Regions from separate parts of the Enterococcus spodopteracolus genome, predicted to be linked through region 1. Evidence: riboswitches for the same ligand, from Rfam matches in the RefSeq annotation. Region 1 holds a riboswitch; the other holds the start of a gene.
The links. A riboswitch is a leader RNA that binds a small molecule or an ion and turns the genes downstream of it on or off. The one in region 1 is predicted to bind thiamine pyrophosphate.
Positions count from the first base shown of each region.

Region 2: it holds a riboswitch for thiamine pyrophosphate, as region 1 does, so the genes downstream of both, thiT (energy-coupled thiamine transporter ThiT) here and thiD (bifunctional hydroxymethylpyrimidine kinase/phosphomethylpyrimidine kinase) in region 1, are expected to answer to the same signal.

Region 1 covers NZ_JARJHD010000001.1:597,946-614,092, forward strand. Annotated here, with positions in the region: gene P3R27_RS02825 (sensor histidine kinase) at 1-1,142, opposite strand, end outside; gene P3R27_RS02830 (response regulator transcription factor) at 1,139-1,843, opposite strand; gene P3R27_RS02835 (2-thiouracil desulfurase family protein) at 1,971-2,423, shown strand; gene P3R27_RS02840 (putative DNA-binding protein) at 2,434-2,772, shown strand; gene ffh (signal recognition particle protein) at 2,793-4,211, shown strand; gene P3R27_RS02850 (DNA-3-methyladenine glycosylase I) at 4,308-4,871, shown strand; gene P3R27_RS02855 (dihydrofolate reductase family protein) at 4,886-5,419, shown strand; gene P3R27_RS02860 (NADPH-dependent FMN reductase) at 5,485-6,039, opposite strand; gene rpsP (30S ribosomal protein S16) at 6,357-6,632, shown strand; gene P3R27_RS02870 (KH domain-containing protein) at 6,644-6,892, shown strand; gene P3R27_RS02875 (hypothetical protein) at 6,997-7,812, shown strand; gene rimM (ribosome maturation factor RimM) at 7,938-8,462, shown strand; gene trmD (tRNA (guanosine(37)-N1)-methyltransferase TrmD) at 8,452-9,189, shown strand; gene rplS (50S ribosomal protein L19) at 9,335-9,682, shown strand; gene thiE (thiamine phosphate synthase) at 9,834-10,475, opposite strand; gene thiM (hydroxyethylthiazole kinase) at 10,465-11,277, opposite strand; gene thiD (bifunctional hydroxymethylpyrimidine kinase/phosphomethylpyrimidine kinase) at 11,283-12,086, opposite strand; TPP riboswitch at 12,163-12,260, opposite strand; gene P3R27_RS02910 (hypothetical protein) at 12,487-12,684, shown strand; gene P3R27_RS02915 (SDR family oxidoreductase) at 12,848-13,648, shown strand; gene P3R27_RS02920 (BglG family transcription antiterminator) at 13,665-15,521, shown strand; gene P3R27_RS02925 (transcriptional regulator GutM) at 15,518-16,000, shown strand; gene srlA (PTS glucitol/sorbitol transporter subunit IIC) at 16,000-16,147, shown strand, end outside.
Region 2 covers NZ_JARJHD010000007.1:35,437-51,583, reverse strand. Annotated here, with positions in the region: gene mprF (bifunctional lysylphosphatidylglycerol flippase/synthetase MprF) at 318-2,888, shown strand; gene ispE (4-(cytidine 5'-diphospho)-2-C-methyl-D-erythritol kinase) at 3,001-3,849, shown strand; gene P3R27_RS09635 (metal ABC transporter substrate-binding protein) at 4,384-5,322, shown strand; gene P3R27_RS09630 (metal ABC transporter ATP-binding protein) at 5,341-6,021, shown strand; gene P3R27_RS09625 (metal ABC transporter permease) at 5,994-6,815, shown strand; gene purR (pur operon repressor) at 6,991-7,809, shown strand; gene glmU (bifunctional UDP-N-acetylglucosamine diphosphorylase/glucosamine-1-phosphate N-acetyltransferase GlmU) at 7,964-9,337, shown strand; gene P3R27_RS09610 (ribose-phosphate diphosphokinase) at 9,427-10,395, shown strand; TPP riboswitch at 10,419-10,521, shown strand; gene thiT (energy-coupled thiamine transporter ThiT) at 10,606-11,190, shown strand; gene P3R27_RS09600 (hypothetical protein) at 11,245-12,021, opposite strand; gene P3R27_RS09595 (patatin-like phospholipase family protein) at 12,249-13,940, shown strand; gene P3R27_RS09590 (YdbC family protein) at 13,910-14,128, shown strand; gene P3R27_RS09585 (YicC/YloC family endoribonuclease) at 14,147-15,037, shown strand; gene gmk (guanylate kinase) at 15,295-15,909, shown strand; gene rpoZ (DNA-directed RNA polymerase subunit omega) at 15,914-16,147, shown strand, end outside.

The DNA of each region.
Region 1 (16,147 bases):
CCGATCAAAGAAGTGACAGGTGTTTTTAATTCATGTGAGACATTGCCGACAAAATCTTTTTGCATTTTTTCTAAATGTCTAACTTTTGTCAGATCATAAGCAACACCTAAAATTTGTCCAGTATCCTCTGAACTATTGAAATAACGCAAGCTGATATCCAATGTTTGCGTACCGTCAGCAATCGTGACTTCTTGATGAACGATTGGTTCAGTCGGAGAAACTTGATGGATCAATTGGATCAATTTTGGTTCGCGGATCACTTCTGTGTAATGTTGATTTTCTTGATAGTCTTTCACACCTAGATGGACTTGCATTTTTGGATTAAGCAAGCGCAGTGTGGCATTGGAGTCAATCAGAAAGACACCGATCATCAATTCATTCAACAAGCTGTATAATTGCTCTTCCGTCGTCGTATAGGCGCGATACATTTTGGTCATCTGTTCACTCAAGCCATTGATCGTCTGATATAATTCTTCCCATTGATCAGAAGTCTGCATAATGATCTCCGTTTGTTCCGGGTTCTTGACCATCTTTTTCAAAACAGGAATCACTGTTTTGAGTGGTTGGTTCCGTTGGTAAATCAGATAGTAGATCATAAATGTCAATAAAAGAAAGAAAACCAAGAAGAAACCGAATACCCAACGGCGAAAACTTTCCGTTCGAGGAAGAAAGCCACTTGTAGGTTCAGCGATGCGAATGATCGCTACCAATTTCCCATTGACTTTGATAGGCAAGGCGACATAAAGTAATTCTTCGTTCAATGTCGTACTCTGACGAAGCGAAGTGCCAAGCGTACTGCCTTCTAAGATCGCTTTGATTTCCGGACGTGTTTTTCTTTGTTCATGCAGAGAGGATTCTTCCGTGTCATAAATGATCGTGCCAGTTTGATCGATCAATGTCACTCGTTCATTGGATTGATGGACAAAATCATCCAGAACTGCTTTATTACTAGCAGAAGCTGGATTCTCGACATCTAGTTGACGAGCCAATAACTGCGCTTTTTTAGTCAAATAACTTTCTTGCTGTTCGATGATCTGTTGTTGGAAATAATGGGAGATGATCTGCCATCCACCAAAAAATAAGCCAAGTAACAAGACGAGAAAAAATAAGCGCTCGGAGAATTTTTTCCATTGGTTTTTCATCGTTTTGGTTCCTGGAATTTATATCCAAAGCCCCGAACAGTCAGTAAATATTTAGGATGTTTCGGATCACGCTCGATTTTTTCACGTAAATGACTGACATGGACATCAACAATGCGACTTTGTCCAGAAAAATCAAAATTCCAGATACGATCCAACAGTGTATCTCGGTCGATCACTCGATCTTTGCGTTTCATGAAATAAACAAGCAACTCAAATTCTTTCGGCGTGAGTTCGATCGGTTGGTCCTCAATCGTCACTTGATAATTCGTCAAGTCGGCTTTGATTTGTCCAATTGATAAGTATTCTGGTTCTGCCTCATCAGATTGAGTTTTACGCGGCTCGATTCGACGAAAGATGGCTTTCATCCGCGCAAGGACTTCCCGAGGACTGAAGGGTTTCGTCAAATAATCATCCGCACCGATCTCCAGTCCGATGATTCGATCGACTTGATCATCTTTAGCTGTTAGGATCAATATAGGTGTGTCATTTTTTTCTTGACGAAGTTTTTGTGTGATCGCGATACCATCGATCGAAGGAAGCATCACATCTAAAATAATGAAATCATATGAATGTTCTAATGCAAGATCAAGACCTTCTTGACCATCTGCAGCACTGGTTACTTTATATCCTTCTTTTTCAAGATTGAATGTCAGTAATGTTACAATTGAGGGTTCGTCATCAACAACTAGTACTTTTTTCATAAATTCTCCTTTTGATAAATTTCATCTCCTTTATTTTAGCACAGAATCGGAGGCAAGGACTATTTAACCAGCTAAATAAATGGTATAATATAAAAGCAATTTGCTCAGCTAAAGGAGAAAATGTCCGATGATTGGTATCAGTGCTTGTTTAGGTGGCGTCTCATGTCGCTATGATGGCCGGGAACAAACAATCCCTGCCTTAAAAAAACTCGTGACAGAAGGTCAAGCAATCATGATCTGTCCAGAAGTAGCAGGAGGTTTGCCCATTCCAAGAGAACCAGCAGAAATCGTTGGTGGTGATGGGTTTGATGTCTGGGATCATCAGGCAAAGGTCATGACGATCTCTGGAGAAGATGTCACAGAAGCCTATAAAAAAGGTGCGATCAATGCTTATCAAGTTCTAAAGGAAAAGCAGATCTCAACGTTGATCTTAAAAGCAAATAGTCCTTCCTGCGGCTCGTCAACTATCTATGATGGTAGTTTCACTGGTAGTCTGAAAGAAGGCATTGGTGTAGCCACCGCCTATTTTCTCCAACAAAAAATCAGTGTCTGCTCAGAAGAAGAGTGGATGGATCAATGAGGTGAGTTGAATGGAAATTGAGAAAACCAATCGGATGAATGCTCTTTTTGAATTTTATTCGACACTGTTGACTGAGAAACAAATGAATTATATGGAATTATATTATGCAGATGATTTTTCACTTGGAGAAATCGCTGAAGAATATGAAGTCAGTCGCCAAGCAGTTTATGATAATATCAAACGTACGAGCAAGATCTTGGAGAATTACGAAAAAAAACTCCACCTTTTTTCTGATTATGTCGTTCGTGAACAGTTGTTGACAGAATTGACGAACTATATCAATGAACAGTATCCTGAAGATCAAACGCTGCAAGGATACATCAAAAAAATTCAAGAAATCGAAGAATAACAAAAAGGAATGAATAAAATATGGCATTTGAAAGCTTAACTGAACGCCTACAACAGGCGATGTCAAAGTTACGAAAAAAAGGAAAAGTCTCTGAAGCTGACGTCAAGGAAATGATGCGCGAGATCCGTCTTGCGCTATTAGAAGCCGATGTCAACTTACAAGTAGTCAAAGACTTTACAAAACGTGTGCGCGAACGGGCAGTTGGAGCAGAAGTGCTTGATAGTCTTTCTCCAGCACAACAAATCGTAAAGATCGTGGATGAAGAGTTAACGATCACTCTGGGGTCTGAAACAGTTGAATTGACTAAATCACCTAAAATCCCGACTGTCATCATGATGGCTGGTTTGCAAGGGGCAGGTAAAACAACGTTTACTGGTAAATTAGCGAATTATTTAAAGAAAAATGAAAATGCTCGTCCCTTATTGATTGCAGGTGACGTGTACCGTCCTGCTGCCATCGACCAGTTAAAAGTTTTAGGACAGCAATTGGATGTTCCGGTTTTTGATATGGGAACAGATGTGAGTCCTGTAGAAATCGTTCGTCAAGGGATGGAACTTGCAAAAGAAAAGAAAAATGATTACGTATTGATCGATACAGCTGGTCGTTTACACATTGATGAAACATTGATGGATGAATTAAAACAAATCAAAGACTTGACACAACCTAACGAAATCTTACTCGTTGTCGATGCGATGACTGGTCAAGATGCCGTCAACGTTGCGGATAGCTTCAATCAACAATTAGGGATCACAGGGGTCGTCATCACAAAATTAGATGGAGACACACGTGGGGGAGCGGCGCTATCAATTCGTTCAGTGACAGGTGCACCGATCAAGTTCATCGGTTCTGGTGAAAAGCTGACTGACTTAGAAGTCTTCCATCCAGATCGCATGGCAAGTCGTATCCTTGGTATGGGGGATATGTTGACGCTGATTGAAAAAGCGCAACAAGACTATGATGAGAAAAAAGCAGAAGAGCTTGCGCAAAAAATGCGTGAGAACTCATTTGACTTCAATGATTTCATTGAACAATTGGATCAAGTCATGGGTATGGGCCCAATCGAAGACTTATTAAAAATGATCCCAGGAATGAATCAAATGCCAGGAATCGAAAATATCAAAGTTGATCCGAAAGATGTTGAGCGTAAAAAAGCAATGGTTTATTCGATGACACCTGCAGAACGTGAAAACCCAGACCTATTGAATCCAAGCCGTCGACGCAGAATTGCTGCTGGTTCAGGAAACAGTGTAGTGGAAGTCAATCGTATGATCAAACAATTCAAAGAATCCCGTAAGATGATGCAACAAATGTCTAAAGGGGACATGAATATTCCTGGCACGGACCAAATGTTCGGTACCGGTGTCAAAGGTAAGCTAGGAAAAATGGCGATGAATCGCATGATGAAGAAAAACAAAAAGAAAAAGAAGAAAAAGAAATAAATAGTAATCAAGTGCAAAAAAACTTCGAAGACGTATTTAATTTTGTCTTCGGAGTTTTTTCATACATTGTTTGAAAATCCTAAAAGGAGTGAGTCGATGCAACGCTGTCCATGGAGTGAATCAACTGAAATGATGCGTGAGTACCATGATACGATTTGGGGGGTACCTGAATATGAGGACCAACGATTGTACCGTAAATTAATGCTTGATATCAATCAAGCAGGTCTCAGCTGGCAAACGATCTTGAATAAAAGCCAAGCTTTTGATGAAGCTTACGACCAGTTTGAACTCGAAAAAGTCGCTAGCTATACTGACGAAAAAATCGCAGAATTGATGAGAAACAAAGGAATCATCCGCAATCGCCGGAAAATTGAAGCGGCAATCGCTAACGCACAAGCTATTTTAGCCATGCAATCAACCGGACTGAGTTTTTCTGATTACCTCTGGTCCTTTGTCAATGGCGAAGTCGTGATCGGAAACTATCAAGACCAAAATGAAGTGCCAACTACTAGTGAACTCTCTGATCGCCTCTCGAAGGACTTGAAAAAACACGGCTTCAAATTTATTGGAAGTACGACCATTTATGCCTTTTTAGAAGCGGTAGGGATCATCAACGATCACCTGACCACTTGTTTTCGCCACCAGGAAATCAAACGCTAAAGGAGAAGGATAATATGTCTAAGCTCTTTTTTTACGGAGCAATCAGTATGGATGGCTATCTAGCAACAACTAATGATGACTTACAATGGCTCTTCGATACGCCTACTGGGGAAAAAACAACCTATGATGCATTTTATCAAACCATCGATACAACGATCATGGGCAGAAAAACGTATCAAGAAGCCAAAAAATATTTAGATACAGCCAAGATCTATCCAGAAAAAACCAATTATGTCTTTTCAACAGACAAAGAATTGAAGTTGGAGGATGCTAGGGTCGTTCACGAACATCCTGTAAGCTTTCTCAAGGGGTTGAAGGAATCAAGTGAACAAAGGATCTGGGTAGTTGGTGGCGGTAGTTTGCTCAAACCAATCATTGAACAGCAACTGATTGATGAATGGTACATTCAAATTGCGCCTGTATTACTCGGAAAAGGGATTCGTCTTTTTCAAGAAGGAGATTATGTACAGCGGTATCAATTGGTGGACACGAAACGCTTTGGTGAGTTCATCGAGCTTCACTATCGCAAAGAAGAGCATAAAGAATAGTAGGTCACACAAAAAACCACGAAACAACATGCTGTTTCGTGGTTTTTTGTAAAATTAGCAAGACACTAAGCGTTCAATTTTCCAGCGAAATCTAGATACGCATCTAAAATCGTTTGGAAGAAATCAACGGTTCCTTGGATAATATTGCCATCTTCATCAAGTAAGTTAGTGATATTTCCGATATACGCTTCTGGTTGTTGTAATGTTGGGACATTTAAAAAGACTAATGATTGACGTAAGTGATGATTTGCGCCAAAACCACCGACTCCACCAGGAGAAGCAGTGACCACTAAACCAGGTTTTTTATCCCACACACTTTGACCATAAGGACGAGAACCAACATCCAAGGCATTTTTCAATACAGCTGGCACTGAGCGGTTGTACTCAGGAGTTACAAAGATCACGCCGTCTAGATCTTTGACTTCTTCACGGAAACGTGTCCATTCTGCAGGTGTTTGCTCAGGTGTTTCGATATCTTCGTTATAAAAAGGAAGGTCATCGATTTTTACAAATACGCTCTCGTATCCTTCCGGTAATAAGTCCGCAAAAGTTTCTGCAACTTTCTTATTGTATGAATCTTTTCTTAAACTTCCGATGAAAAAACCAATTTTTTTTGTCATAAAACAATTCCTCCTTCAATCTTTCTATATTTATCTTACAAAAAATAAGTAAACTGAGCAAATAAAAACACTTGGGTTATTTTAATGTGTGATCGAAAACATAAGAAATGCTTATGGATAGGGGATTTATAAGCTTCCTATGTTCAACCTTGATGATTCAAAAAAGTAAGAAGAAATCCTTAGAAAAGGACACTAACTATTTAGAGAAAGAATAAAAATAGAAAAAAATCAGACTGTAAAGAAAAAAAGCTTTACAGGGTAAAAAAAAACTGGTACACTACATCTTGTGAATAAAACAATGGAGGTGGAAATATATAATGGCAGTTAAAATCCGTTTAAAACGTATGGGTTCTAAAAAGAGTCCTTTTTACCGTATCGTCGTAGCTGATTCACGTTCTCCTCGTGATGGACGTTTCATCGAAACTGTAGGTACTTACAACCCTTTGAAAGACCCTGCAGAAGTAGTTTTAAAAGAAGATTTAGTACTTGACTGGTTATCAAAAGGTGCACAACCTTCAGATACAGTACGTAACATCCTTTCAAAAGAAGGCGTTATGAAAAAACATCATGAAGCTAAATTCTCAAAGAAATAAGGTGACCGGATATGAAAGATTTAAGCGACTTAGTCTTAACAATCGTTCGTCCGTTAGTTACTTATCCTGATCAAGTCCAGCTAGAAGTCGTTGAGTCGGAAGATTTTTACGAATACAATCTAACTGTGGCTCCCGAAGATATCGGTCGTATCATCGGTAAACAAGGACGCGTTGCGAAAGCAATCCGCACGATCGTTTACGGAGTACGAATCAATGCACCGAAAAAAGTGCGTTTGAATATCATCGACAATAAAGAATAAACTGTTTCGTTTTCGCGAAACAGTTTTTTTGTGTTCTTTAGAGATCATATTTGGCAAAAACAGGTACAAAGCGTATCCTTAATACTAAGAGAGGAGTGTTTCGAATGAAAAAAATAGGTTTGATCAGCTTATTCGCAGTTGCTTTACTCGGTGCCTGTCAATCACCAAGTGAAACGAGTCAAGAAACGACAAATGAAACAGTTCGTACGACAGAAACCAGTACTTCAACGGAAGAGATAGGGTCATCTTCCGTAAGTAGCAATGAGACAGCCTCATCAGCTGAAACAAGTACGAGTACGCAAGAAAATTCGACGCAAACTGCCTTTGAGCAATTGCAAAAAGAGTATCCAGACACACCGATGCCCAAAGAGATCCCAGTTGGGTCATCTAACTTGAACATCGCAGCAACGATGACAAAACAAGGCTTTTCTGTCTTATACTATCAATCAAAACAAGCGCTACCACTAAACGACGCTTCATTGAACCAATCAGAACCAATCGCTTCTTACCTTTATCAAGATGACTTTGCATCTTCCCAAGAAACACTGAACACGATTCAGCCATTTACGGTCGATACTGGAGGAAGACAAGTCGATCTCGGTTATAACATTGTCGGTTATCAACAAGGTGCTGCTGGTTCTTCGATTCTTGAATGGCAAGAAGGAAATTGGCGGTTACGAATACGTGCCAGCAATATTGATGGACAAGATCCTGTACCTTTGGCCAAACAGATCGTGACTTACTTGGAGTCTGCCCGATTACCTGCACCGGAAAAAGTCGGAACGATCGAAATCAATATGGCCGATGGCACGAATCAAAATACTCGAATCATTTGGCAAAAACCAACCACTGTCTATACGATCACGAATCAAGATTCGATGAATGCATTAAAAATGGCTGTTTCCATGGAACAACAATAAAAGAAGACTAGAATTGCCAAGAACCGCATGCTAAAATAGACAGGAAACGATAGAACACTCTGAGTCCAAAAGTAAATCGTGACCAAGCAGAGTGACAAGAATCATGAAAGAAATGAGGACAAAAGTTGACTGAATATCTAAACGTTGGCAAGATTGTCAATACCCAAGGAATCAAAGGCGAAGTCCGTGTCATCTCAACCACAGATTTCCCTGAAGAACGTTACAAAAAAGGTGAAGTTTTGACACTCTTCCAAGAAGGAAAAGCTCCTGTAGAATTGACTGTAAAGAGTCACCGCAAACACAAAAACTTTGATTTACTCAGCTTTGAGAATCATCCTTCCATCAATGATGTTGAAAAATACCGTGATGGTATCTTACGTGTATCAAAAGAAAACTTAGTTGAATTGACAGAAAATGAATATTACTACCATGAAATCATTGGCTTGAAGGTCATTGATGAAAACGAAAAAGAACTAGGAAAGATCAAAGAGATTTTATCTCCAGGCGCAAATGACGTTTGGGTCATCCAACGACCAAAGAAAAAAGATGCATTGATCCCATATATCGATTCCGTCGTTCAAGAAGTCGATCTTGAAAATGGGTTGGTTCGTGTGACATTATTAGAAGGATTGATCGATGATGAAGATTGATGTATTGACTCTGTTTCCACGAATGTTTGAAGGCCCGATGGGGGAATCAATCATCGGTAAAGCAGTAGCAAAAGAATTACTAGAAATCAATGTTTCTAATTTCCGTGAGTATTCGGATAACAAACACCAAACGGTCGATGATTATCCATATGGTGGTGGGGCAGGGATGTTATTGAAAGTCCAACCCATCTATGACAATATCAAAGCTATCGAAGAAAAACATCCAGAGACCAAAAAACGGGTGATTTTACTTGATCCGGCTGGTAAACCATTCAATCAAAAAATGGCAGAAGAATTTTCGGAAGAAGAACATCTGATCTTTATTTGTGGACACTACGAAGGCTATGATGAGCGCATCCGCTCGCTCGTAACAGATGAAGTCTCATTGGGAGATTATGTACTGACTGGTGGGGAGTTAGGTGCCATGGTCATGATTGATGCGACGGTTCGACTATTGCCAGATGTTTTAGGTAACCAGACATCTGCCCAAACAGACTCGCATTCTACTGGTTTACTGGAACACCCACAATATACAAGACCAGCAGAATTCAAAGACATGAAAGTACCAGAAGTATTGACCAATGGTAACCATAAATTGATTGAAGAATGGCAACTAAAAGAATCCTTACGCCGGACATATCTTCGACGGCCAGACATGTTAGAAAAATTAGACATGACACCACAAATGGAAAAAATGCTAGTGGAGATCCAAAAAGAAGAAGCTTGAGTTGCAACAAATAAATAAAAAATTTCTTTACACTCACCATAGAATATGATAGTATTCTATGGTGAGTGTAAAAACACTTAACTATTACGATATTCCGCTGTGAGAAATTACTCATAAGAATGTTTGGAATAAGGAGAAGAAAACAATGAATCCATTAATCGAAGAATTAACAAAAGAACAACTACGTTCTGACATTCCAGCTTTCCGCCCTGGTGACACTGTACGTGTTCATGCGAAAGTTGTCGAAGGTACTCGTGAACGTATCCAGTTATTTGAAGGTGTTGTAATCAAACGCCGTGGTGCTGGAATCAGCGAAACTTATACAGTACGTAAAGTTTCTAACGGTGTAGGCGTTGAGCGTACATTCCCATTGCACACACCACGTGTTGCAAAAATCGAAGTTGTACGTTACGGTAAAGTACGTCGTGCGAAATTGTACTACCTACGTGCATTACACGGAAAAGCAGCTCGTATCAAAGAAATCCGTCGTTAATTTCTTATTATCAGACAGAGAAAGAACCCTTGAATTTTCAAGGGTTCTTTTTTTTGCTTTACGACAAGTAGGGTTCGTGAATTTAAATTAAATGAATATCATCGAGGATCAATCGAAAGGTAAATCCCCCTTTTTAATGGTGGTTATGATTTTACTGTTTTTTGATAAACGTATTGATTTGTACAGCAAGTTCTTTAGTTGCTTTTTTGATTTCTTCTTTTGCTAAGATTGCTGAAACCACAGCAAAGCCTTGGACAGGGAAGGTTTTGAATTCTGCAATCGTTTGTTCATTGAGCCCACCGATCAAAACAACAGGAATCGAAACGTGTTGAAGGATCTTCTTGAGTTCTTTTTTTGATACGATGACGGCATCTGTTTTAGTAGAGGTTGGCAACATCGTCCCTACACCTAAATAATCTGCCCCCAATTGTTCAGCGGAAATTGCTTGTTCGAGTGTTTGAACGGAAGCACCGATGATTTTTTCAGGTCCAATCATTTTTCTCACCACAGCCATAGGAAGATCTGTTTGGCCGATATGAACACCGTCTGCATCACAAGCTAACGCAATGTCTACTCGATCGTTGATGATCAATGGAACATTATATAGTTTAGCTAATCGTTTTAATGCGATCGCTTCCTCATAGAAATCTCGTGAGTTGGCTTTTTTTTCTCTCAACTGTAAGATGGTAATACCTCCTTCAAGGGCTTGTTGCACTGCTTCTTGGAGGGACTTTTTTTTCAGCAGTGACTGATCGGTCACTAGGTATAAGGAATAGTCGATGTCATTTTTCAAGATAGTTTCCTCGCAGTAGTAATGTTTCCCTATTAATGCGGCTGATTTCATCAATCAATGCGATCCGAAAACTTCCCGTACCAGCTGTTTGTTCCAACGCAAGCTCACCAGCAATTCCCATGGTAAGAACGGCTGTGGTTGTGGCGTGAAAAAGATGTTCAGGAGAACCTCCACAAAAGCTAGCAATCAATGAAGTGAGCATACAGACAGTGCCAGTGATCCGACTCATTTCAGGACAACCATTGTGCACTAATATTTTACGCCGCCCATTAGAAATCACATCTGTCGCACCGGTGATCACTACAATACAATTGTGAGCGATTGCTAATTGATCAGCAATCCGTTGGGCTTCTTCAATGGAGCTTGCATCATTTGCCGAGGCATCGACACCTTTCGTCGTGCTTGCGATTCCTGCTAAAAAGCGGATTTCTGAAATATTGCCACGAATCACTGCACATTTTAGGTTTTCCATGATCGTTTTCGCTGTCTGATTACGAAACTGTGAAGCCCCTGCACCGACTGGATCAAAAATAATCGGACTGCTTTTTTCTTTGGCTGTTTGCCCAGCTAAAAGCATCGAAGCTACGGTACGTTCATTTAAAGTCCCCATGTTTAGTACCAATGCCTGTGACATTGCTGTGATTTCCGCTACCTCTAACGCATCATCAGCCATGATGGGTGAACCACCGATCGCAAGTGTAACATTCGCACAATCACTGACCGTTACATAGTTCGTGATATGGTGGACCAAAGGATTTTTCATACGGACTGTTTCTACAGCTGTTTTTAAAAATGTATTCATTGACTTTATTCCTCCTTAAGACCATTGCGATAGAGTGAATAGAAATGATTGGTTGGGCCATGACCTTCGCCCAATTCTAGTGAATGTGCGATTGCAGTAGTAATATATTTTTTTGCCTTGGAAATTGCTTGGTCTAATGGTACGCCCAAAGCGAGTTGTGAGGCAATCGCTGAAGAGAAGGTACAACCAGTGCCATGGGTGTTTTTTGTGGCGATTCGTTCAGACGTATAGGAGTAAATAGTTTTCCCATCATACAATATATCAGTGGCTTCACCTGAGCGATGGCCTCCTTTGATCAAAACTGCAGCGTGACATGTTTCATAAATGGCTTTTGCTGCTCGTTCCATTTCTTCCAGAGAAGTAATCGATCGATCTGCAATTTTTTCTGCTTCTGGAATATTTGGGGTGATTAAAGTAGCTAATGGTAAGACGTTTTTGATCAATGTGTCGATTGCTTGTGGCTCCATTAAGGCATCGCCATTTTTTGCATACATCACAGGATCTAGTACAATATTTTTAGGTTGCCATTCCTGTAGACTGCTTGCGACAGCTAACATCGTATCTGCACACGACAACATACCGATTTTAACTGCATCAGGATAGATGTCCTCGAAAACAGCTGTCATCTGTTCATTGATAATTGTTGGTGCGATGTTTTGGTATGAGATCACACGAGCGGTATTTTCAGCAACTACTGAGGTGATCACAGACATTCCATAAACACCATGAGAGGCAAATGTTTTTAAATCGGCTTGGATACCGGCACCCCCGCTACAGTCTGAACCGGCAATAGTTAGTACTTTTTTCATCAGATTCCTCCTTAAAATAGAAAAAAGACATTCTTCCCGTATAGAAGAATGCCTTGATTGTTTCGATTTCGCATCAACAAAAAGGACATTTGCTCCCTACGCTGGTATCAACCAACAGGTTCAAAGGGTCAGGTTTTACCTTCTCAACGCGATAACGTCCCCCTGCAAACAAAATCATATTTAGTTACGAACCAATAATATCTGAAAAAAGCAGAAGATTCAAGTTTTACAGGAGCAAGCCTACACTGAGTAGCTAAAAGCAACAGTTTACTTTCTCTCGAAGTAGCGTTCTTATATGAATTGCTAGTGCGTTTCTCAAGATTGTATACTAAAGAAAAACGATAGAATATTCTAAGTGTACTATGCAATAGATCAAAGCCAAACTTTTGGAGGGAATCTCATGACAGAGTTAAGTAATCTACCGAATGTAGGAAAAGTATTAGAAGAAAATTTACGAAAGATTGTTATGACAACGGAAGACAATTTAAAGAAAAGGAAACGGAACAGATATTTTTTGAAATTCGTCAAAAGATGGACAGTGGCGACTGTCTGCATATGCTATATGGAATCGAAGGAGCGAGAAAAGGCAAGCCTATAAAAGCTTTAACAAAAGAGGGGATAGAAAAAGTTAAAGCAATTAGCATCACTCATAAAAAGACATTAAGTCAGATTTTTTTTGGGAATTCAAAAAAAGTCTGACTTAATTATTTTCTTCTACGTAGCTATACTGAAAGCGTAAACAAAAAAAGGGGTGATAGCTTATGACAAATTGGCTGAACATTGAGGGGAAAACGATTATTGTAACCGGAGGATCTTCTGGTATCGGGAAATGTATCGTCGAAAGTCTATTGGAGCAACATGTCAATGTAGCAAATTTTGATATTAAAGATTCGACACTTAAACATCAACGATTATTATATGTAAAAACCAATATAACATTACGACAAGAAGTAGAAGCTGGAGTGACAAAAGTAAAGGATCACTTTGGTACGATAGATGGTTTGGTCAACAATGCAGGCATCAACATTCCACGCTTATTAGTGGATAAAAAGCAAGCGCATGGGAGATATGAATTATCCGAGGAAGTATTTGACAAAATCATCGCAATTAATCAAAAAGGATTGTATTTGATGACTCAAGCAGTAAGTAGAATCTTAGTTGCTAAAGGAGAAGGAGTAATCATCAATATGTCTTCTGAATCAGGACTTGAAGGTTCAGAGGGGCAAAGTGCTTATGCGGCAACGAAAGCCGCTGTCAACAGCTTTACTCGATCTTGGGCAAAAGAGTTAGGAAAATCAAATGTTCGGGTAATAGGGATTGCCCCAGGAATCATGGAGGAAACCGGATTACGCACATTTTCTTATGAAGAAGCCTTGGCCTATACTCGTGGCATCACGATTGGAGAGCTTAGAGCAGGTTATGCCAAAACGAGCACGATTCCATTAGGTCGAAGCGGGAAATTACAAGAAGTCGCTGACTTAGTTAGTTACTATCTATCTGATCGTTCGAGTTATATCACTGGAGTAACCACAAATGTGGCCGGAGGAAAAACTAGAGGATAAAAAGTGGGGGAAGTAAATGACGGTGGTGAACAGATGGTATCAAATTTTACAATTACTGGTTACCCACAAAGAAATGAGGATCGGCAGTTTGAAACAACAGCTGAATACAAGTACGCAAACGGTTAAAACCAGCATTGAATCTTTAAACGAAGAATTGATTGGAATTGCAGAAATCGTTCAACATAAGAATGATTTTCATATCGAAATTGAAAATTTTGAAAAATTTGATTTGATAATGAACGGCAGTTTGAAGCGGAAGAGTGATTTTAATTCTTGCAGTAAAAGAGTTTTCTTTATCGTCAAGAAGCTGATCGAGCAAAAAGGTTTTTTGCTGATCGATGATCTGTCAGAAGCATTAGGGGTCAGCCGAAGTACTGTTGTCAAAGATCTACGAGTGATGAAAAAACTGATTTCCTCTTTTAATGTCGAAGTGATTGGAACGCCGAATCGTGGACTGCGTATGCGTGGAGAAGAACTGGATCTACGACTGTTACACCTTCATTATGTACAAGAATATTTTGCTGAACGTCCATTACGAGAACGCACACAAGATTTTGTAGAACACTTAGTTCAAAAATTTAATTTACCTAAAAATCAGGGGCTTCTTTTGAAAAAAACGATTTCTATTACAATGAAACGACTCCTTAAAGGAAATATACTGGTAGAGTTGCCAAATGAATATATGGACCTTATGACGAGTCATCCTGCTTTTGTCGAATTGATCCATCATTTGGAATATGAATATAGCATCACACTAAGCCAAACAGAACAAGCTTTTCTCAGTTTTCCTCTTAATATAAGTGCTATTGCTGGCATGGATAAGTCTACTATTGATGAGCAAAAAATCGAACAGTTATTTCAACAAATGATAGAGAAAATCCATAAAAATTTACTAGTAGAATTTGATGAAACCTTCTTAGTTCATGAAATAAAAGAACACTTCATTTACATGATCAATCGATTGATTTTTCGAATAGAGCTTCAAGATCTGTTCAATGGTGAAATCGAATCCCAATATCCTCTAGCCTATGAACTGGCAAAAATTGGTCTTCAGCAGATTGGGGAGCAATTACAACGAGTGGCTCCAACTGTTGAAATCAGCTATATCGCTTTTTATTTTGAACTTGCATTGAGGAAACAAACCAGTAACAACGAACACAAAGAAATTGCGATCGTCTGTAATACCGGAAAAGGAACAGCTTTGATTATTCGCCGTCAATTGGAACGGATTTTGGGTCCTCAAATCAGCATGGTCCATTTTTCTGAGGAGGAGTATCAGCAGGAAGACTTAGACCGATATTTTGCTGTTTTTACAACTATTCCTCTGAAAAATGTAAAGAAACATACGCCAATCATTCGATTGATCAATCTATTCAACGAAACTTGGTTGCAAGAAGAGTGGCGTAAAGCAGAAAAGTTGAGAGCCGCAAATGTTCATCATTTAAAATTAGATTTTGAGATTTTAAATGAAAAGAAACCCTACAAACAAAATCTTGATCATATGCTTGAATCTCTTGAGAGCAAAGGTTTAGTCGATCAAGAATTTAAGGAACAATTGTTTATTAGAGAAAAGTTAAAAAGTACGATTTTTGAATATGGCATTGCTTTTCCTCATGCCATCAATAAAAAATCTGCTGAAATTATTTTATCAGTGGGTATCTTTAGGAAAGGGATCTCCACGATCAATGGACAAGTGCAAGTCGTCTTGTTGTTAGCCATTCCACAAGATCTAACGATGGAAAAAGAATTGCTAAAACTATATGATCAGCTTTTTGCTGTTATTGGCGATCCTGGATTTAGAAGTGAACTATGTCGTTTGGATGATTTAGTTGAGTTACGAAATTGGATGATACGAAAGGGGTTCATAACATGAATTTCATATATATATTCGGCGCATTTGCACTTGTTGCTTACGGACTGCAAGTGTTATTTGGAATGAAACAAATTAAGCACTTTAATCAAATCTATCTAGAAATGCGCAGAAAAGGGAAGGTGGCTATCGGTCGTCGATCCGGAAAAATCAAAGCAGGAACGATCGTCATGTTTGCTATTGATCATAAAGGGATCATTATTGATGCGCGAAAGATGCAGGGCGTGACTGTTCTAGCAAAATTTCGTCTATTGCCACAATATATTGGAACAGATATCCACTACATCGACAGCTATCATCCATTGGTGCGAACAGAAAATAAATTGGTGCAACAAGCAATGGCAAATGCCAGAGAAATCTATTTGCGAGTAGAATTAGGCAATTATCAAGAAGAATTGCCACCTTCCCCACTTACGATGCTTGGCATTCAATTCAGTTTATGGAAAAAACAATACCTATCAAGAAAAAGGAGTGTTGAATAATGGAATATATCACAAAATTTGCGGAGGGCTTCATCGGTTTATTTGAAACGGGTGCGGAAACTTTTATATCTTGGATGACTGGTATCGTCCCTGTAGTGTTGATCCTAATGGTAGCCATGAATACACTGATTGCTTTCTTAGGTGAAG
Region 2 (16,147 bases), on a different contig from region 1:
ATAGCTTTCTTTCTCATAATCTGCAAGTCGAGAGACGAATCGATTTTTCAGTTTACTGCTCAGGTCAAAGCGCTTCTTTCACGACCTTGATAAACGGTGTTCAAGGAGCAACCTCTGATAAACAGTGTTCAAAAGCCAGCTCCTTCAATAGTAAGTCAAAACGTGAAAAATATGAGGAGCTATTTTCCCACGTTATGCCTTACTACTTGGAGCTTAACGGCTTTTTCACAACCTAATGCCCAAAGTGGAAAAATCAATGTAAATAAGATAACATGAGTGTATATGTTTAGAAAGTCTACAGGTGAGGAAGGGTGCCGGTGAAAAATAAATTACAGATCATGATCCAGTGGGTGAAAGCACATCAGTTGATTTTGAAGCTGATTTTCTTTGGATCGATCCTTGTTTTTGTGGCGAATCAAGTCGCAAACATTGCCCATGGGATGAGTTGGCAAGATGTCTGGCACACGATGGAACAACAAAGTCATGTCAAGTTAGCATGGATGATATTAGCAGGTTTGATTGGTGTGATGCCGATGTTACTTTATGATTGGGTAACGATTCGAGTATTGGAAAAACAAGGCAAGCCCAAAATGAGTCGTAAAGACTTTTTGTTATCTGCATGGATCACGAATACGATCAATAACTTGGCAGGATTCGGAGGGATTGTCGGAGCAAGCTTGCGCGCCAGTTTTTATGGCAAGCACACGAATCGGAAAATGGTGTTGGCAACAGTCTCTAAGGTTGCTTTGTTTCTATTGACTGGTCTTTCTATTTGGTCATTAGTGACATTCATCAATGTCTTCTTTCTTCAAACAGATAGTGTATTTCGCAGTTATTGGATTTGGTTATTTGGTGGTAGCTTTCTAGCACCGCTTATCTTTTTGTTTGCCTATTTGAAACGTAAAACACTATTTGCAGAATTTTATCCCAAAGGCTTGCTTGGCTTATTCCTAGCTTCCTTTGGACAATGGACTGGTGCCTTAGTAGTTTTCTTGTTGATTGGACACTTGATGGGCGTAGATATTTCTTTATGGTCTTTGTACCCTATGTTTATCATTGCCACGTTGATCGGAATGTTGACGATGGTACCAGGTGGTGTAGGAACATTTGATGTGCTGATGATCTTAGGAATGAGTCAACTTGGCGTGCGGCAAGATGTTGCACTTGTTTGGTTGCTTTATTATCGTTTGTTCTATTATGTTCTACCATTTCTTTCAGGAATCGTTTTATTTTTGACACACACAGGTGTCAAAATCAATCGATTTTTAGATAATATTCCCCGATTATTTTTTCAAAAAATTGCTCATTTGGTGTTAGTGTGTGCCGTTTATTTTGCGGGAATCATGATGGTCTTACTTTCAACGATCACGAATCTTTCGACTGTCAGTCGATTGTTTCAAATACTCTTACCCTTTTCGTTTGATTTTTTGGATCAGTCATTGAATCTGCTGGTCGGCTTCTTATTACTAGGCTTAGCCAGAGCTTTGGCGATGAAAGTCAAAAAAGCCTTTATCCCTACGATTGCTTTGCTCGCTTTTGGCATCATCAACACTGTACTGCGAACATTGTCTTGGGAACTGATCGTTGTTTACCTTTTGATTTTGCTAGCGGTTTGGTTATCCCGAAAAGAGTTTTATCGTGAAAAGTTTGTCTATTCTTGGGGAGCAATCATATTTGATGCGTGTTTGTTTGGCTTTTTATTTATTGTTTATGCAATCGCAGGCTATCACCGTGGAAGTTTTTGGGTAGGTGATATAACTGCGAATCGCTTTATACTCTTTCCATCTGAGGATGTTTGGTTTTCAGGACTGATTGGTTTAGGGATCTCATTACTTGCGTTAGTTGCATTGTACCAATATTTAGCTTCAGAGACAGGGTTTGGTGAACCTCTGGATCAAATGCGTTTAAATCGCCTTTTGACGGCCTATGGTGGAACCGCAGCTAGTCATTATCTGCACTTACCTGGATATACTTATTTTTATTATCAGGAAAATGGTCAAGATAAAGTAGTGTTTGGTTACCAAATCAAAGGGAATAAATGTTTTGTTCTTGGTGATCCGATTGGTGATCCAACGAAGATACGTACAGCTACACATGAGTTTTTGAAAAAAGCCGATTGTTTTGGCTATGAATTAGCTTTTTATAAAGTATCCGAAAGTTATGTCGTCATGCTTCACGAAGCGGGTTTTCACTTTACAAAAGTTGGAGAAGCAGCAATTACTGATCTTTCTTCAGGTGCGCTACACTGGCGCACAAGGCAGATCGAATTACAACGTTTGACGAATGAGGGGTACCATTTTACCTGGTATGACCAATTACCTGAAGAGTTGCTTGAACCGATTGAGGAAGTTTCTCAAAAATGGTTGAATGGCTCTCGTGAGAAGCATTTCTCTGTTGGTTATTTTAAGAAAGATTATCTTTTGATGAGTGGTATTGGTATTGTTCGGAAAGAGCAGAAAATCGTTGGGTTTATTACATCTCAACCAATCAATGACCGCCAAGCGGGGTATGATTTATTGCGGTATCTACCGAACCAGCCGAATAGTCTAGGTGATTACTTACTTGCAAATCTACTGGATGTCTATCGCAAAAATGGGTATGCAGAAGCGAATTTGGGACTGGCGCCACTTGCAAATGTCGGAGAAACTGATTTCTCATTCTTACAAGAAAAAGTGATGAGGATCATCTTTAATTACGGGAATTTTTTTTACTCATTCCAATTAGCTTACGAAGAAAAACAACGGTATGTTACTCATTGGGAGGGCCGTTATTTTGCTTATATGAAAGGAAGTAGCTTTACTTTAGCCACATTGCAGCTTTTCTTATTGATTGGTAAAGGGAAAGAAAAAGGAACAAGTCTAGCAGAAGAAGTTCTGACAGAATTGTAAAAATGATTGTAAAGCTGTAAGGAAAGTGTTTACGCATGTTGGTGGAAGCTATACTTTTATTTTCCCCTATGATAGAATACTTTCGACTTAGACTTTTCGAATGGGTGAGAGGATGGAATTGATTGAAAAAGCACCAGCGAAGATAAACTTAGGGTTGGATGTGTTATATAAAAGACCAGATGGGTATCATGAGTTGGAAATGGTGATGTCAAGTGTAGATTTAGCTGATCACTTGTTCTTTGAAGAGCTATCGGAAGATCGGATCATTGTTGAAACGAATAAAGCATTTTTACCGGTAGATCAGCGTAACAATGTGTATCAAGCAGCTTTGTTGTTGAAAAAGAAATATCAAATCAAAAAAGGCGTAAAAATCGTTGTGAAAAAGAATATTCCTGTTGCTGCTGGCCTAGGTGGTGGAAGTACAGATTGTGCTGCAGCGTTGCGAGGGATCAATCGGTTATGGGAGTTAGGCTGTAGCTTAGAAGAACTAGCAGAGATCGGCTTGGAAGTGGGGACAGATGTTCCTTACTGTGTTTATGGCCAAACTGCTTACGTAGGTGGAAAGGGAGAAATCGTCCAATTGTTGCCAGCGATGCCCTCTTGCTGGATCATCTTAGTAAAACCTAAAATGAGTGTTTCGACACGAACTGTTTTTCGAGAAATCGATACGCAAAAAATCCAACATCAAGATATTACTGGGTTGACTGATGCGCTTCGACAACAAGATTATCAAAAAATGTTGACGAAAATGGGGAATAGTCTTGAAGATGTGACAGGAAAACGCCATCCGGTCATTTATCAAATCAAAGAGCGAATGATTAAATATGGTGCAGACGCGGCCCTGATGAGTGGTAGTGGACCAACTGTTTTTGCCCTTTGTCAACACTATTCCAGAGCCCAACGCGTCTACAACGGATTAAAAGGTTTTTGTGAGGAAGTTTATCTTGTCAGAACGCTATAAACGCATGAAAAGAGACACGATGTCATGACGGAAATAGTCAGCTTCGAAAAATGTGCGGTAAAAGAGGTCGGAACAGAAGTGTTTAGCCTCGAGAAATAAGGCGTCATCCACGAAATTTGTTTTTCAAATTTTTGTGGATGACGCCTTATTTCCGGAGAGGCTACTTCTGTTTCTGCCGTTTATTCAGTTTTAGGAGATGTGAGAGGACTAATATCCCTGACATCATTCCCGCTTATTTCGTTTTAGAGGATGAAGGATCGTTACCTTCTTTTTTTGTTATCAATCTCAACCAATCGTTCATTATTATCGGAAAAAAATAATAGTGTTGAACAGTCACTTTTTGACCAAAGTTGAAAGAAAACGATTACGTTCGTTGTTGATATGACGGGTAATTCATTTGTTTTCCGATTTACAGGATAAGTTTGCATTTAAATCAGAAAATCAGGTTAAACTATTGACTGTTTTTTTTTAATTTGGTACATTAATCCTCGTTGGTAAATCGTAATATTACGATTTGTTTTGAAAGGAGCATATATGAAGAAATATTTATTAGCCGCATCTTTAGTAATAGGAGCTTTCCTATTTACAGCGTGTGGACAGACAGCCCAAGAATCGGCACAAGATGAGTTGAACGTTGTCGCAACGTTTTACCCGATGTATGAATTTACGAAAGAAGTCGTTGGTGATAGTGGGAAGGTCGAATTATTGATCCCCGCAGGAACGGAACCCCACGATTTTGAGCCAAGTGCAAAACAAAGTGCCACCATTGCGGATGCAGATGTTTTTGTTTATAACAGTTCAGATATGGAATTTTTTGTTGACTCATTGAAAGACACGGTCGATACCGATCAAACGTTGATGATCGAAGCTGCTAAGGGAATTGAACGTCTAGAGTCACAAGAAGAGCATGAAGAAAAGCACGAAGAGTCAGAAGGACATCAGCATGACCATGCCTATGACCCTCATGTTTGGTTAGATCCAACATTAGCGATCCAAGAAGTACAGACGATTGCTACAGAGCTCGGCAAGAAATATCCAGATAAAAAAGACACATTTGACCAAAATGCCGCAGCTTATATCAAAAAATTAGAAGCATTAGATCAGAACTATACAGAGGCGTTAAAAGGTGCAACCAATCGAACGTTTGTGACGCAACATGCTGCCTTTGCTTATTTAGCAAATCGCTACGACCTAAAACAAGTAGCCATCTCAGGAGTTTCACCGGATCAAGAGCCTACGCCTAGTCGATTGGCTGAATTGAAAGATTTTGTCGATCAAAATAAAATCGAAGTTATCTATTTTGAAGAAAATGCGTCATCTAAAGTAGCAGAGACATTATCAAAGGAAACAGGTGTAAAACTTGAAGTACTTAATCCCCTTGAGAGTTTGACGAATGAACAAATCAAAGCGGGTGAAACCTACATTTCTACCATGGAGAAAAACCTAGAGGCATTAAAAGAAAGCATAAAGTAAAGGAAGGGAGTCCTCTATGTGCGTTATATCGAAATAGCTGATCTTACTTTCTATTATGATGAAGAACCTGTGTTAGAAGGTGTTTCTTATCATGTAGATGCCGGTGAATTTGTGATTTTGACTGGTGAAAACGGGGCGGCAAAATCTACATTGATCAAAGCTTCTTTGGGGTTATTGAAGCCCTCTAAAGGGACCATCAAAATTGCAGGAAAAAATCAAGATGGAGACAAATTAAGTATCGGGTACATCCCACAACAAGTTTCTTCCTTTAATGCGGGTTTTCCTAGTACAGTCTTAGAATTAGTACGTTCTGGCAGATATCCGAGAGGTCGTTGGTTCAAACGGTTAAGCGAAAAAGACCATGAGCATGTCAAGCGTGCCTTAGAATCTGTTGGTATGTGGGATATGCGTCATCGTCGGATCGGTGAGCTATCTGGTGGTCAAAAGCAGCGAATCAGTTTAGCACGTATTTTTGCGACTGATCCAGATTTATTTGTACTTGATGAACCAACGACTGGAATGGATGAAGAATCACGAAATGAATTTTATCGTTTGTTGCGCCATAGCGCACACGACCACGGTAAAGCTGTATTGATGATCACTCATGATCACGAAGATATCAAACAATATGCGGATCGACAAATCCGTTTAGTGAGAAAGGAGGATTCTCAATGGCGTTGCTTTCATATGAATTCATGAGGCGGGCATTTCTTGCCGCGATCTTTATTGCAGGAATTGCACCGATGTTAGGAGTATTCTTAGTGATACGTCGGCAATCGTTGATGGCAGATACACTGTCTCATGTTTCTTTAGCAGGGGTAGCCTTAGGATTTTTCCTCAATCTCAATCCAACGATGACCACAATGGTGGTAGTCGTTATCGCTGCAATCATTCTAGAATACCTACGTTCGATGTATCGTACGTATTCAGAGATTTCCATTGCGATCTTAATGGCAGGCGGGCTTGCGCTTGCATTAGTTTTGATGAATTTGAGTGGGGGTAATTCTGCCACGAGCATCCAATCTTATTTATTTGGATCGATTGTGACGATCACTTGGTCGCAAGTTCTATTCCTAGGTATTTTGTTTGCAGTGATCGGTCTTTTATTTTTCTTATGCAAACGTCCGATGTACGTGTTGACCTTTGATGAAGACACCGCTCATGTCGATGGACTGCCGGTTCGTTGGATGTCAATGATGTTCAATATCATTACTGGGGTAGCAATCGCTGTGATGATCCCGATAGCAGGTGCGTTGTTGATTTCTGCTATTATGGTTTTGCCAGCAGCAATCGGGATGCGTTTAGGGAAAAGCTTCAATATTGTCATATTGATCAGTATCATCGTTGGTTTTATTGGTATGCTTTCTGGGTTGACTAGTTCATTCTACTTGGATACACCTCCAGGGGCAACTATCACGTTAGTATTTATCTTTTTATTCTTATTAGTCAACTTGAGTAAACGTATTTTATTAGGGATTAGAAGGAAAAAATAGCTCACTATTTTTAAAACAGGTAGTTATTTGAGACAAACAAATGTCTTAAATAGCTACCTATTTTTTTATAAATACCGAACTATTTTCTTAATTTTGGATAAAATGCTCGAATTTTCCCGAAAAAACTTATATAATGAAACACGATAAAATTTGTTGGAAAAAGGAGCTGGAATTTTTGAAAGTACGTCGCAGTGAGCGTCTTGTCGATATGACACAGTATTTATTAGATCATCCGCATGAATTGATTTCATTAACAAGCTTTGCCGAACGTTATGAATCTGCTAAATCTTCGATCAGTGAAGATTTGGGGATCATCAAAAAAACATTTAAAGAAAGAGGTTACGGAACGCTTGAAACAATCCCTGGTGCAGCCGGAGGTGTTCTATTCATTCCCGAGATTTCCTATGAAGAAGCAAAGAAATATGTTGAATCGCTAGCTGAGCGCTTGTCTGAACAAGACCGCTTACTCCCTGGAGGCTATGTTTACTTATCTGATCTATTAGGAGAACCTGAGCTATTACGTCAAGTAGGGAAAATCATTGCCTCAAAATATTTAGGAGAAAAAATCGATGCTGTAATGACTGTAGCCACAAAAGGGGTGCCAATCGCTCAAGCCGTTTCCTATTACTTGAACGCACCGTTTGTCATCGTTCGTCGTGACTCTAAGATTACAGAAGGTTCTACAGTGAGTGTGAACTATGTTTCAGGTTCATCTGAACGGATCGAAAAAATGGAACTATCAAAAAGAAGTTTGAAACGTGGTTCTCGCGTGCTTGTCGTCGATGACTTTATGAAAGGCGGCGGAACAGTGAACGGAATGAAGAGCTTGATTGAAGAATTTGAATCTGAGCTTGTCGGTATCACTGTGTTTGCGGAGTCAAAATTCAACGGACATCGCGCAATCAATGACTACACGTCACTACTTTACGTCAAAGATGTGGATACAAAAACGAAAAATATCACTGTAGTACCAGGCAACTATTTCGAAGAATAAAACAACGAAAACAGGGTACTATGGAAAAAGAAGAGGCGATGGATGATGTCTCTTCTTTTTTTGCGTCGTGGTTTCTAAAATGAACGTTTAGTTGAAAAAAAAGAGCGACTGGGCTAAACTAAAAATAATAAATCGTAATTTAGGAGTGACACATTTGGATGCACGTTATGCAATCATATTAGCCGCGGGTAAAGGTACTCGCATGAAATCAAAACTATACAAGGTCCTACACCCTGTTTCTGGGAAACCGATGGTCGAACATATCATCAACCGTGTAAGTGAGACAAACCCTGATCAAATCGTGACGATCGTTGGACACGGTGCAGAGAAAGTCAAAGCTCAGCTAGGCGAACGTAGCGAGTATGCGTTACAAGCGGAACAACTTGGGACGGGTCATGCGGTACTACAAGCAGCCTCATTTTTAGCAGGTAAGGAAGGCACGACGTTAGTTATCAGTGGTGACACCCCTTTATTGACAACTGAGACGTTGAACAACTTGTTTGAATACCATCAAGGGAAAAATGCAAGTGCCACGATTTTGACTGCACAAGCAGAAGATCCGACAGGTTATGGCAGAATCATTCGTGATCATGTAGGAATCGTCGAAAAAATCGTTGAGCAAAAAGACGCTTCGCCAGAAGAAGCGTTAGTTCAAGAAATCAATACAGGAACTTACTGTTTCGATAACAAAGCGTTATTTGAAGCATTGAATAAAGTAGGAACAGACAATGCACAAGGCGAGTATTATTTAACAGACATCGTTGAGATTCTGAAAGATGCTGGAAATCCAGTTGCTGCGTATCAGACGGAAGATTTCGATGAGTGTATGGGTGTCAATGATCGTATAGCACTAGCAAAAGCAAACGAGTTGATGCGCCAAAGAATCAACAAAAAACATATGGTCAATGGCGTTAGCTTTGTTGATCCTGCAACTACGTATATTGATGCAGATGTTGTGATTGGTTCAGATACAGTGATCGAAGCGGGCGTTCAGATCCAAGGGGAAACAGAAATTGGCGAAGATTGTTTTATTGGTGCACATTCACGTATTGTTGACAGCAAGATCGGTGACCAAGTAGTCATCGAAAACTCAGTGATCGAACACAGTTTGGTCAAAAGTAAAGCAGATGTAGGACCGTATGCCCATTTACGTCCAAAAGCAGAAATTGCAGAAGGCGTCCATATCGGCAACTTTGTAGAAGTGAAAAATGCGAAAATAGGCAAAAACACAAAAGTTGGTCACTTGACGTATGTCGGGGATGCAACACTTGGTGAAGAAATCAATGTGGGGTGTGGTGTCGTCTTTGTCAATTATGACGGAAAAGTAAAACATCATACAACAGTCGGTGACCATAGTTTTATTGGGTCAAATGCGAATCTTGTGGCGCCAGTGGAAGTGGCAGAAAATACATGTATCGCTGCTGGTTCGACGATCACTAACGATGTTCCTGAACATGCAATGGCTATCGCACGCGCTAGACAAGTCAATAAAGAAGGATACGCGAAGAAACTCCCATATTCAAATTGATACTTTTTGCAAAATCACTTGATTTATTCGGCAAATATGACTAGTATTTATTAGGTAGTAGAGTTGTGAAAAAGAAAGCGGAGGTCCTCATGTCCAAACATTACTTTGATCCAAGATTAAAAATATTTGCATTAAACTCAAATCGTCCATTGGCAGAAAAAATTGCTACAGCTGTTGGGGTTGAATTAGGAAAATCATCCGTCACTCAATTTAGTGATGGTGAGATCCAGGTCAATATCGAAGAAAGTATCCGTGGTTCACACGTATATGTTATTCAATCAACAAGTAGTCCGGTAAATGATAACCTGATGGAACTGTTGATCATGATTGATGCATTGAAGCGTGCAAGTGCCAAAACGATCAACGTTGTAATGCCGTATTACGGTTACGCACGTCAAGACCGTAAAGCGCGCGCGCGTGAACCAATCACTGCAAAATTAGTGGCAAATATGATCCAAAAAGCTGGAGCAACAAGAATGTTGACACTTGACTTGCACGCAGTCCAAATCCAAGGTTTCTTTGATATTCCGGTCGACCATTTGATGGGCGCACCACTGATTGCGAATTACTTCTTAGAAAAAGGGATTCAAGGCGATGATGTTGTCGTTGTTTCACCTGACCATGGTGGTGTTACTCGTGCACGTAAATTGGCTGAATTTTTAAAAGCACCAATTGCAATCATTGATAAACGCCGTCCAAAAGCAAATGTGGCAGAAGTGATGAATATCATTGGTCAAGTAGAAGGCAAAACGTGTGTCTTGATCGATGACATGATCGATACAGCTGGAACGATCACATTGGCTGCCAATGCGTTGAAAGAAGCTGGAGCAGTGAGCGTTTATGCGTCATGTACACATCCTGTGTTGTCAGGACCTGCTTTACAAAGAATCGAAGACTCTGCAATCGAGCGCTTAGTTGTAACGGATTCAATCTATTTGCCAGAAGATCGCAAAATTGATAAGATTGACGAAGTAAGCGTTGGTGGCTTGATGGGTGACGCAATCAAACGTATCCATGAAAACAAACCAGTTAGTCCTTTATTTGAAACAAAAAGATAAAGGAAAACAAAAACTAAATAATTACAATCACAAAGGGGAGTCCATTTTGGGCTGAGACTGAATATATTCTAAACCCTTCGTACCTGTTTCGGTTATGCGAGCGTAGGAATTGTGAATGAATAGCTAGTGTGAAAGCACGAAGCTGTTTGTAAAAAAAACAAACTTGCTTCCTCCTTTGTGATGTCCAATTATAAAGGAGGAAGCTTTTTTATGAATAAGAATCATCGTGTCTGGATCGAGGGAACAATCGTCGCAGCATTATCTTTAGTGTTGTCGATGATTCCTCTACAAATAGGTAGTAGTTTTGCAATCTCGCTCGGACAAATCCCTTTAACTTTATTTGCTTTGAGAAGGGGTTGGAAAGCTGGTATGGGATCGGCTTTTCTGTGGGGAATCCTTCATTTTCCCATGGGGACTGTCTATTACTTGAGTGTCATCCAAGTGTTGATCGAGTATCCGATCGCGTTTACGTTTGCTGGCGTTGCAGGGATTTTTTCGCAAAGAATGCAACAAAGTTATCTGCAAGGCAATCGTAAGAAAATGGCCTCAACGATCATTTTAGCGACATTCGTTGGTGTGACTGCCAGATATTTCTGGCATTTTGTCGCTGGGGTTGCTTTTTGGGGGAGTTTCGCACTATGGGGAATGAATCCATGGTTGTTCTCTTTAGTCATGAATGGTGCTAGTGGGTTAGCTACTGGGATTGTAACAACTATTGTCCTACTAGGTATCGAACAGACCGTTCCTTCTTTATTTGTAAGCGAAGGATTGCAAGTACGAAAAAGCAAAAATTAAAAAAAGGCGTAAAGGCAGCTGACCTTTACGCTTTTTTAGTGGAGTTGACTGTCATTATACAAATGTGTTGTAAACAAAATCAGAAACGTTGCCGTCTAGTTGCCAACGTTGTTGAGCGGCATGATAGACGAGAACAGCTACCGGTTTTTCTTCCAAGTAACGTGTTCCTTTTAATTTCCAAACGTAATCTTCAATGACATAAATCGGGATCTCATACTTGTCATCGACCAAACCTGCTTGATCAAACGAAAAAATGATTCCTTCTTGCATTAAATTACGCATCTTTTTCAGTATCTCTACACTGATTTTTTCAACAGGGATCTCTTTTCGAAAGAATGATTTTTTTTCGTTGATTTTTCCCGCCAAGATCGTGCTTAACTTGTTGGCAAAAATCCGATAAAATTCATCTAAATAACGATAATAGGTTCTACCTAGATGATCGCTCAAATCAAAATAAACAAAGTTATTTTGTAATTTATAGAAAAAAGGTGAATGGAGATGTGTTTTCATATGACCAAAATAAAGCAACTCTGAGATTTCTAAAGGACTTAATTCTTTTAACATCGTCAAATCCGTAAAATCGATCCATTTAAGATCCGTACTGTTGTTACGGCTACGAACGGTTTGGAAAAATCTTTGGATATTCTCAGTTCCCCGAATAACCTTCAAGCCTGTGTGTGATTCATATTCTCCAGCAGATGCGGAAGGGTCCAACAAAAGTAGATTTTGAGGAAAATGCACGATGTTATTTGAAAAATCATTGATAGTCAGCCCTTTGGTCAAAACGGCGTTACTAGTTGTATCGATATGTACATATACTGAATCACTCATCATGCTCCTCCTCCCCTGTATCTCATCCCTTTCATTTTACAACATTTACAAAAAAAAAGCTTGTTTCTTTTATTTTAAAATTCGATTACAAAGCAACTTTTTTTATGGATAAACGATGAATATAGAGTAAAAAAAATATATATAACACTGCTATCAGATGACTATTCACCCTCACCCTTTTTTCTGATTACTGATATAATAAAAGAAAAAGAGAATCCGAGGTGTCTATGAAAGTTCAAAAAGTCTATTGGTCGGAACGTTATCAGCAGAATCGAGTGCAGCAAGCAAAACAACTGTTTAGTTTTTTTACTACACATCAAGAAAGCCGGCAACATTTTTGGCAACAGGCAAAAAAACAACAGGCATGGAAGATCGTATCGAAAAGGCTGAACATTTACTTTACTGTAGAAATAACGAATGAAAAATTGATCTATACCAACGTGTTGATTGAAGAAGAATATTGGCAGTGGTCCGATATTTTCCTATTGTTAGAAAGTACGATTCGTTATTTTTTCAAAAAATACGGACTCGTCCGGTTTGATCATTCAATCTCACCGAACATGATCGACCTTTTCCACCGAAGTGGTTATTTGGGAACGCAATCGTTTGAGAAGAAAATATCCTATCATACCGGCCTTGTCTTAGGCGGGGGAGGGGCGCATGGTGCTTATCAAATAGGTGTTTGGAAAGCATTGAAAGAGGAAAATCTAGAGATTTCACTCGTTACTGGCACTTCTGTAGGTGCGCTAAATGGGGCATTGGTCGTTCAGGATCAACTAACACAAGCCATTGACTTATGGCAGGAACTATCAACCAATCAAGTATTGGCTTTGCCAGAGGTTGCCTTATCAGAAGAGTTGAGGCAACGTTATATCCAAGAAGCCAGCTTGATGACACGTCGTGCAGTAGTCGAAGGAGGAACCTCGATTGCACCGTTGGAAGCATTACTAGAGCAGTACCTAGATCCAGAAAAAATCAAATATACAGAAAAACCGCAACTCTATACAATCGCAACTAAAATCCCAGAATTTCAAGAAACAGTTACAAGGATCCAAGCATTAGAACCAACAGAAATCGCCGATTGGGTTCTCGCCTCTGCTTCTTTTTATCCTGCCATGGCTTATCGTCAGATCGACGGATCAAAATATGTTGATGGTGGCTATCGAAATAACGTGCCAGTAGATGTTGCGATCCAACAAGGTGCAACCGAAGTCTTGATTGTCGATGTCCAAGGACCGGGGGTGACAAAAAAATACAAGGAACCTGATGCTTTGGTGACCTGGAAATGTTGTTCAAACTGGTCTTTAGGTGGTTTCTTAGTTTTTGAGCGACAAAGAAACCAATTGAATATCCAATTAGGTTATTTAGAGGCTAAAAAGTGTTTAGGGATCTATCAAGGAAACTGGTATACGTTTGAAACAGCAAAGCCAGCTGAACGTTATTGGCGACGTTTCTTACGTTTCTTAGTCGAAACACTTGATTTAGACGTATCCTTTTTTTACAAAGAAAAATTCTGGCGGGACTTGCGTAATGTATATAAAGACAGGGTCACAAGTGAAACATGCGGATTGGCGATGCTTGAGCTACTAGCGAAACAAAAATTGATCTTACCGAATAAAGTGTATACTGTCGAAGAAATATTACCGCTCATTTGCCAAGAAAGTAAAATCGATGAAGCATTTTTAAAAAAGGTTGGTCAATTAAATGCCAGCGAATGGTTGAAGTTTCGAAAACTGGAACGAAATGCTAAAATACACGTAATGAAGGAACACGCGATCTACCAATACGTGAAAGAAAAAAAGCGTGATCGCTTACAACGACAACTCAATGCAGATACAGTAGAAACTTTGATGTATCTCTATCTTTATCATCTAAAGGAGGAACAAAAATGGCACAAGAATTCTCATATGAGATCGTAGAAGAAATTGCAGTTTTATCTGAAAACAATAAGGGATGGCGCAAAGAATTGAACTTAGTGAGTTGGAATGGCAGACCACCCAAATTTGACTTGCGGGATTGGGCACCGGACCATGAAAAAATGGGTAAGGGACTAACATTAACGAACGAAGAGTTTGAAGAGTTACAAAAAGCAATTAAAAATATGTAAAAGAAAGGACTCTGTCGCATGAAGAGCATGACTGGCTTTGGCAATGCCATCCGCGAAAAAAAGAACTATCAACTTGAAATCGAGATCAAAAGCGTCAATCAACGGTTTTTAGATATCCAGATACGTAGCCCTAAAGTATTAGGTTTTGTTGAAAATGAACTGAGACAATTGATCAAAACGAAGTTAAGTCGAGGTCGTGTCGATGTCTTTATTAATTTAACATACTTAGGTGAACAAGATAAAAAAGTGACGATCAATTGGCAACTGATCGATACGCTCTATACACAGATGACTACCGGTATTAAAGAAAGGTATGGCGAAGCGAACGCATTGTCGATCGGTAAACTGATCGAACGTTTTGCACTAAACGAAGAGTTTGTGACAATTGCTGAAGCAACGGAAGAGGATCAAGAATTACTTGCACAATTAGCGAAAGAAACGATGCAAACAGCACTTCGTTCAATCGAAGAAAGTCGGAGTATAGAAGGCCAAGCCTTGGCGAACGTGTTACTTCAACAAACCGCAGAATTAAAACAAAATATTGTTGGATTAACTAACTTTGTCGAGATTTATGAGCAGGAATTTCAGACGAGATACCAAGAAAAATTAGAAGCTTTTCTTGGTGCAGAAGTTGAGCGAGATCGTTTATTGACCGAAATAGCGATTCTTTTAGAGCGTGGCGATATCCACGAAGAAATCGACCGTTTAATCATCCATGCGCAGAAATTGGAAGAGCTACTTGAAGCAGATTATCCCATCGGTAGAGAACTAGATTTTCTTTTACAAGAGATGAATCGCGAAATCAATACGATCGGCTCAAAATCAAGCGCGATCGAAATCAAAAACCATGTCGTTCAGTCTAAAACGATTTTAGAAAAAATCCGTGAGCAAATCCAAAATATTGAATAAGTGTCCAGCCTGTCTAATTGATGACCTGTCCGTTAGGCAGGCTTATTTCCGAAGAGGTTACTCCTGTTTCCGCCGTTTATTCGTTTTTTAGGTATACAACAGAAGTAAATTTTACTTTTGTCTTGGACTCTTTAGTGGGAAGTAGACTAGCTTTTTCTAGTTTTTCTAGCTATAATAAAAAAATAGCCTTGAAAGTTGCAAGAAAAAAGTGCAAAATAAGCAATAGTATAAAAAAGACTAGTTGAAAGGACGTCGTCATGTCAGAGCGTGGATTATTAATCGTGTTGTCTGGTCCATCGGGTGTGGGAAAAGGCACAGTGCGAAAAGCAATTTTTGAGAGTGAGGATAATGATTTCCAATATTCGATTTCGATGACGACACGCAAGATGCGTGAAGGAGAAGTTGAAGGAGTCGACTACTATTTCCGAAGCCGTGAAGAATTTGAACAAATGATCGCTGAAGGCGAAATGTTGGAATATGCAGAATATGTCGGGAATTATTATGGTACACCACTATCATATGTCAACAAAACCTTAGACGAAGGAAAAGACGTTTTTCTTGAAATTGAAGTCCAAGGTGCACAACAAGTAAAAGAAAAAGTACCTGACGGCGTATTTATTTTCCTGACGCCCCCAGATTTAGCAGAATTGAAATCACGAATCGTTGGGCGTGGGACAGATGCAGATGAAGTAATCGAGGAACGAATGAAAGTCGCTAAGGAAGAAATCGAGATGATGGCACTGTATGACTATGCTGTTGTCAATGATGAAGTTCCATTAGCGGTCAACCGAATCAAAGATATTATTGCAAGTGAACATTTCCGTGTCGATCGTGTCATCGGAAAATATATCAAAATGTTAAAGGAGATGTAGTCTTATGATGTTAAAACCTTCAATCGACTCATTATTAGATCGTGTGAATTCAAAATATTCTCTAGTGATCTTAGCAAGTAAACGTGCACATGAATTAGATGCAAAAGCACAACCAACAATGGATTCATTTGATTCTGTCAAAAGTGTTGGACAAGCTTTAGAAGAAATCGAAGCAGGGAATGTGATCAGTGATCCACATCCTGAATTAAAACGTGAACGTCTACGTATGGAAGACGAA